2 linked regions of the Polymorphobacter megasporae genome follow. Each later gene encodes a partner of the first gene's protein in a complex. Links are inferred from orthologs where the notes say so. Each region holds a gene or a part of one and is shown on either strand. Other genes may lie near its edges. The genes, in order: KTC28_RS08060 and accD.

Region 1 (3,071 bases):
GCTGCCCGGCGGCAGCAACGCGGGCGGGCTGATGGAACGGCCGACTTCCTTCGCGCAGCGATCGCCGCCGAATTGGTCGACAGGGTGCAGGCGCTCGACCGGAAGTTCGCTCAAGTCCTTGATATCGGGCGCACTGGCATCACCGGCAGCGACCTTACCGTAGCGCTCGAGCCATCGCCGCAGATGGCGATCGAGCCGATATCGGTCGCCGGTGACGAGGATCGCCTGCCATTTGCCGAATCGAGCTTCGACCTTATCGCGTCGGCGGCGGCGCTTCACGGAGTCAACGACCTGCCGGGCGCGCTGATCCAGGCGCGCCGTGCGCTCCGCCCCGATGGGCTTTTCGTCGCCGGATTTTTCGGCGGCACCAGTTTGAGCGAGCTGCGCGCCGACCTTCTCGCCGCCGAGGTCGAGCTGACCGGCCGCGTGGCCGGGCGAATCCTGCCGATGGTCGACACCGACATGGCCGCAGGCCTCCTCCAACGCGCCGGGTTCGCCGATCCGGTCGCAGAGGTCGATACGATCATGGTGCGCTACGACGATATATTCGCGGTGCTGCGGGATCTGCGGGCAATGGGTGAGGGAAATATCCTGCACGGTCGAGCTCCGCTCCGACGCGATGTCCTCGCCGATGCGGCGCGGCGGTTTGCCGCGCGCGCTGAAGCTGGGCGCATCGCGGTGACGGTACAGGTCATCTACCTCACCGGGTGGCGACGCTAGATCAGTGCCGCGAGCAGTCCCAGGAGCGGCCGGTCGGCGGGGGGCATGTCGAGCGCGAACAGGTCATTAGGCCGTAGCCACTGCAGCCGCTGGCCGTCGCGTCCGCGCGCGGTGCCAGACCATTTCCGGCAAACGAATAGCAGTAGGACGAGGTGGAAGTCGGCATACGCGTGGCTGGCAAACCCGGCTGGGGCGAGACAGCTCGCGGCGGTATCGATTCCCAATTCCTCGGCGAGTTCACGCACGAGCGCGGTTTCGGGGGTTTCGCCGGGTTCGATCTTGCCGCCGGGGAATTCCCATTGTCCGGCGAGATGCTTTCCCGCCGGGCGTTCCGCGACGAGGACCCGGCCGTCGGGGTCGACCAGTGCAGCGGCGACGACGGTCAGGATGGGCAGGCCGAGCGTGACCGGCGGGCCGGGGCAGTCGAGCTCCACTCTAGCCCACGCGGCCCATCGCGAGGAACTTTGCCCGCCGGCCGCTCCGCAGCGCGGCCGGAGATTGGGTTTCGAGCGCGGTCAGTTCGGCAGAGATTGCGGTGCCGAGGCGCTGGATCGCGGTCGCCGGGTCGCGGTGTGCGCCGCCGCGTGGCTCGTAGATGATACGGTCGATGACGCCCAACTTCTTGAGGTCGCTCGCGGTGACCTTCATCGCTTCGGCGGCTTCGGCGGCACGGCTCGGGCCAGCGGGAGCGGGGGCACCGTCGGCGGCGCGATTATCGCCGCGCCAAAGGATCGAGGCGCAACCCTCGGGCGAGATCACCGCGTAGACCGCGTGCTCGAACATGACGATGCGATTTGCCGTCGCGAGCGCGACTGCGCCGCCCGACCCGCCTTCGCCGACGATCGCCGCGACCATCGGCACGTCGAGGTCGAGACACGCCGCGGTCGCGCGCGCGATCGCCTCAGCCTGGCCGCGTTCCTCGGCGTCGATGCCGGGAAACGCACCGGGCGTATCGACGAGGGTGACGACGGGCAGGCCGAAGCGCGCCGCCATCTCCATCAGGCGCACGGCTTTGCGATAGCCTTCTGGGCGTCCCATGCCGAAGTTGTGCTTGACCCGGCTGGCGGTGTCCGAGCCCTTTTCATGGCCGATGACCATGACCGAGCGTCCCTTGAGCCGCCCGATGCCGCCGACGATCGCCGCGTCTTCGGCGAATTTGCGGTCGCCGCTGAGCGGGGTGAAGTCCTCGATCAGGGCGGCGACGTAATCCTTGAAGTGGGGGCGTTCGGCGTGGCGGGCGACGATCGTCTTCTGCCACGGCGTCAGGCGCGAATAGATATCGGCAAGCTGGCGTTCGGCGCGCTCGGCGAGCCGATTGGCTTCGGCGCGTGCCTCGGGCGAACCCTCGGCACGCAATTCGGCGACGCGCGCTTCGAGCTCGGCAACCGGCTTTTCAAATTCGAGGAATGCGACCATCGCTGGCGGTTAACGGGAATGGCCGCCGTGTGCAACGCGGGTCGCTGTGCCGTGACCGATCATCGTTGGTTCAATTCGCTGCAAAGTCGAAATCTGCGGAGCCCGATTTTGCGGCACATCGTGCGCGAAGGTCAAATACCTTGAAGATCGAACGTCCAAGATCTTCGAATGCAGCGCGACTGCTCGGCGTCGCTATTCGGCTGAAGCAGCGCCGTCGAGGTATCCGTCGCCATCGGCGAGCCGCGACGAGCTTTTGATCGGGACGCCCAGGACACGGAGATAGACGCGTTCGGCGGTGCCATACGCATCCCCCGCGATCTCGGCGAGGATCGTGCGGTTGATCACCGTCAGCGCAGCGCGACGGCCGATCAGCGCGCCCTTCGCCTCAAGGGCTTGGATGGCCACGGTAACGCCAGCGCGGCGAACGCCAAGCATCAGCGCAAGCGCTTCGTGCGTCATCGTAACGTCGTTTGCCTCGAGCCGGTCGAGCGACATCAACAACCAGCGCGCCAGCCGAGCCTCGATCGTCTGGGTCGCGTACGCCAGCGCCGAACTCGCGATCTGAAGCATGAAATTCTGCGCGTAGCCCAACAGATGGGACAATAATGAGGGTCGTGACGTCAGGATCGTGCGCAGCGTCGACGCCGGTATGCGCAGCGCCCTGCCAGGCATCTGGCAGAAGATGTGCATCATCTCGAAGTCGACGCCGTGAAGCGTCGCGACCGAGCACATGCCCTCGCGACCGACGATACCGACCTCGGCCTGGGTGCCGCTTTCGGTGGCGGCGACGACCGACAGGATGCCGCCGAGCGGAAACCAGCTAAATTTGACGCGGCTTTCGGGTAACGTCAGTTCGTCGCCCTTGGCGAGATCGATCAGCGTCAACGACGGCAGTAGTGCCGCGAAGTCATCATCAGCCATCGTTCGCAGCAGAT
Region 2 (3,316 bases), 280 kb from region 1 along the record:
GCAAGGAAGCGCGCGAGCAGATCGTCGAGGCCGAGGGCCGCCTGCCCGACGTGCTGTGCGCCGCGATCGGCGGCGGATCGAACGCGATCGGGCTGTTCCACCCGTTCCTCGACGACGACGTCCGCATGATCGGGGTCGAGGCGTCGGGTCATGGCCTCGATACGACCGAGCATGCCGCCAGCCTTGCCGGCGGCGTGCCCGGCGTGCTCCACGGCAACAAGACGATGTTGCTGCAGGACGCCGACGGCCAGATCACCGAGGCGCATTCGATCTCGGCGGGGCTCGATTATCCCGGCATCGGTCCTGAGCATGCGTGGCTCCACTCGATCGGGCGCGTTGAATATCAATCCGCGACCGACGCCGAGGCGCTCGCGGCGTTCCAGCAGCTGTGCCTGCTCGAGGGCATCATCCCCGCGCTCGAACCCGCCCACGCGCTCGCTGCAATCCGGCGGTTCGCGCCGGGCATGAGCCGCGACACGATCGTCCTCGCCAACCTGTGCGGGCGCGGCGACAAGGACATCTTTACCGTCGCCGAAGCGCTCGGGACCCAGATGTGAGCGACCGTCTGGCTCGCCGCTTTGCCGCATGCGCCGCGCAGGATCGTGCCGCGCTCGTCACCTTCGTCACCGCGGGCGACCCCGATCTCGACCGGGGACCGAGCATCCTCGCCGCGCTCGTTGCCGGTGGCGCCGACATCATCGAGCTCGGCATGCCGTTCACCGACCCGATGGCCGACGGTCCGGCGATCCAGGCGGGCAATATCCGCAGCCTGATCGCGGGGACGACGCTGCGCGGCGTGCTGGCGATGGTCCGCGCCTTCCGGGCGACCGACACCGCGACGCCGCTGATCCTGATGGGCTATTTCAATCCGATCCTCGCCTATGGAGTCGAGGCGTTCGCCGCGGATGCCGCCGCCGCTGGGCTCGACGGGACGATCGTCGTCGACCTGCCGCCCGAGGAGGACGCCGAACTCGCGCCGATGCTGACGGGGCACGGCCTCCATAATGTCCGGCTGGCGACACCGACGACCGATGCGGCGCGACTGCCGACGGTCCTGTCGGGGGCGTCGGGGTTCGTCTATTACGTCGCGGTCGCGGGCGTTACCGGCACCGCATCCGCCGCCGACGCCGACATCGCCAGCGCGGTCGCGCGGCTGAAGGCGGCGACGAGCCTGCCGATCGCGGTCGGCTTCGGCATCAAGACTCCCGCTCAGGCCGCCGCGGTCGGGCTCCATGCCGACGGCGTCGTCGTCGGCTCGGCGCTCGTGTCGCTGATCGGCGCGGCCGCCGAAACCCGCGCCAACGACCTTCCCGAACAGGTCGAAGCCTTTGTCCGCGGGCTTGCCGACGCTGTCCGCACCGCGCGTATCAGGACCGCCGCATGAGCTGGTTGACCCGCATCCGGCCGCGCCTGACGGCGATGCTGACCCGGCGCGAGACGCCTGAGAACCTGTGGCGGAAGTGCGCCAAGTGCGGCGCAATGCTGTACATCAAGGACTTCGAGGAAACGCTGGGCGTCTGCCCGCGCTGCGGTCACCACGAGCGGATCGACCCGACGACGCGTTTCCACCAGATTTTTGACGGCGATTACAAGCGGCTCGACGTCGCCAAGGTGCCCGAGGACCCGCTCAAGTTCCGCGACCAGAAGCGCTACGTCGATCGGCTCAAGACCGCGCGGGCCAACACCGGCGAGCCCGAGGCGATGGTCGTCGCGACCGGCACGATCGGCGGCGAGGTCGCGGTCGTCGCGGTGCAGAACTTCGCCTTCATGGGCGGGTCGATGGGCCTGGGCGTCGGCGAGGCGTTCCTGTCGGGGGCGATGGCGGCGGTCAAGGCGAAGTGCCCGTTCGTGATCTTCACCGCAGCCGGCGGCGCGCGGATGCAGGAGGGCATCCTCAGCCTAATGCAGATGCCGCGGACGACGGTCGCGATTGCCGAACTGCGCGAGGCGGGGCTGCCGTACATCGTCGTGATGACCGACCCGACCACCGGCGGCGTCACCGCGAGCTACGCAATGCTCGGCGATATCCAGATGTCGGAGCCCGGCGCGTTGATCGGTTTCGCCGGACAGCGGGTGATCGAGCAGACGATCCGCGAGAAATTGCCCGAAGGCTTCCAGCGCGCCGAATATTTGCTCGACCACGGCATGCTCGACATGGTCGTCCACCGGAAGGACCTCAAGGCGACGCTCGCCCGGCTGATCGGACTGTTGATGCGGCAGCGCGTGACGCCCCCCGTCGCTCCCGCGGCCTGATCCGGGGCAGGGGGCAATGGAGGCGGCGCGGTCCGACAACCCGGTGCTCGATGCGCTGCTCGCGGCGGCGTTCAAGCTCCATCCGGCGACGATCGACCTCGCGCTCGGGCGGCTCGAACGCCTGCTCGGGCGGCTCGGCAACCCGCATCTCAAGCTGCCGCCGGTGTTCCATGTCGCCGGAACCAACGGCAAGGGGTCGACCGTCGCGTTCCTGCGTGCCGGGCTCGAGGCGTCGGGGCGGCGGGTCCATGTCTATACCTCGCCGCATCTGGTCCGCTTCAACGAGCGGATACGGCTCGGCGGGGCGATCATCGACGATGCGACGCTGATCACGACGCTGCGCGACGTTCTCGACACCAACGGCTCGGCGGCGATCACCTTTTTCGAGCTGACCACCGCGGTCGCCTTCCTCGCCTTCGCCCGCTCGCCCGCCGACGCGGCGGTGATCGAGGTCGGCATGGGCGGGCGGCTCGATGCGACCAACGTCGTTACGCCGGTCGTCACCGGCATCGCCGCGCTCGGCCTCGACCACCAGCCGTGGCTCGGCAATTCGATCCTCGACATCGCCGGGGAGAAGGCCGGAATCGCCAAGCGCGGCGTGCCGCTGCTGCTGTCGCGCTATCCCAAGGCGGTCACCGCGCGGATCGCCGAGGTCGCCGGGCTGGCGGGGGCGAAGCTTCGCATCCGCGGCGACGACTGGGACGCGGCGCTGTACGAGGGCGCGCTCCACTACCGCGATATCGACGGCAAGCTCGCGCTGCCGCTGCCCCGGCTGACCGGCGCGCACCAGCTCGACAATGCCGCGCTGGCGGTGGCGATGCTGCGCCACCAGAACGCGGTGCCGGTGCCCGATAGCGCGCTGCGTGCAGGGATGGGCTGGGCCGAATGGCCGGCGCGGCTGCAACGGCTCGACCGCGGGCCGCTCGTGGCGACGCTGCCGGCGGGGAGCGAGGCTTGGCTCGACGGCGGGCACAACCCGTCGGCGGGGCGGGTTATCGCCGATGCCTTCCGCGGCCATCCGCTCGCTGAACGTCCGTTCTATCTTGTCGTCGGCATGCTCGAT

Evidence for each region.
Region 2: the proteins of KTC28_RS08060 (region 1) and accD are in contact, whole or in part, in a solved structure (PDB 8UXZ), measured with the Escherichia coli proteins. The link is inferred for Polymorphobacter megasporae from one-to-one orthologs.

The regions. Positions count from the first base shown.
Region 1 is NZ_CP081848.1:1,723,586-1,726,656, forward strand. Bases 147-2,900 are described here. They hold KTC28_RS08060 (acetyl-CoA carboxylase carboxyltransferase subunit alpha), read right to left. Parts: upstream 2,137-2,900; coding sequence 1,156-2,136; downstream 147-1,155. Other genes in these bases: KTC28_RS08050 (class I SAM-dependent methyltransferase), read left to right, coding at 147-720; KTC28_RS08055 ((deoxy)nucleoside triphosphate pyrophosphohydrolase), read right to left, coding at 717-1,154; KTC28_RS08065 (Crp/Fnr family transcriptional regulator), read right to left, coding at 2,329-2,900. Outside these bases: more of KTC28_RS08050, read left to right, coding at 1-146; more of KTC28_RS08065, read right to left, coding at 2,901-3,071. UniProt on the Escherichia coli protein: Component of the acetyl coenzyme A carboxylase (ACC) complex. First, biotin carboxylase catalyzes the carboxylation of biotin on its carrier protein (BCCP) and then the CO(2) group is transferred by the carboxyltransferase to acetyl-CoA to form malonyl-CoA.
Region 2 is NZ_CP081848.1:1,442,649-1,445,964, forward strand. What follows is about bases 318-3,316. They hold accD (acetyl-CoA carboxylase, carboxyltransferase subunit beta), read left to right. Parts: upstream 318-1,380; coding sequence 1,381-2,253; downstream 2,254-3,316. Other genes in these bases: trpB (tryptophan synthase subunit beta), read left to right, coding at 318-557; trpA (tryptophan synthase subunit alpha), read left to right, coding at 554-1,384; KTC28_RS06800 (bifunctional folylpolyglutamate synthase/dihydrofolate synthase), read left to right, coding at 2,270-3,316. In the rest of the region: more of trpB, read left to right, coding at 1-317.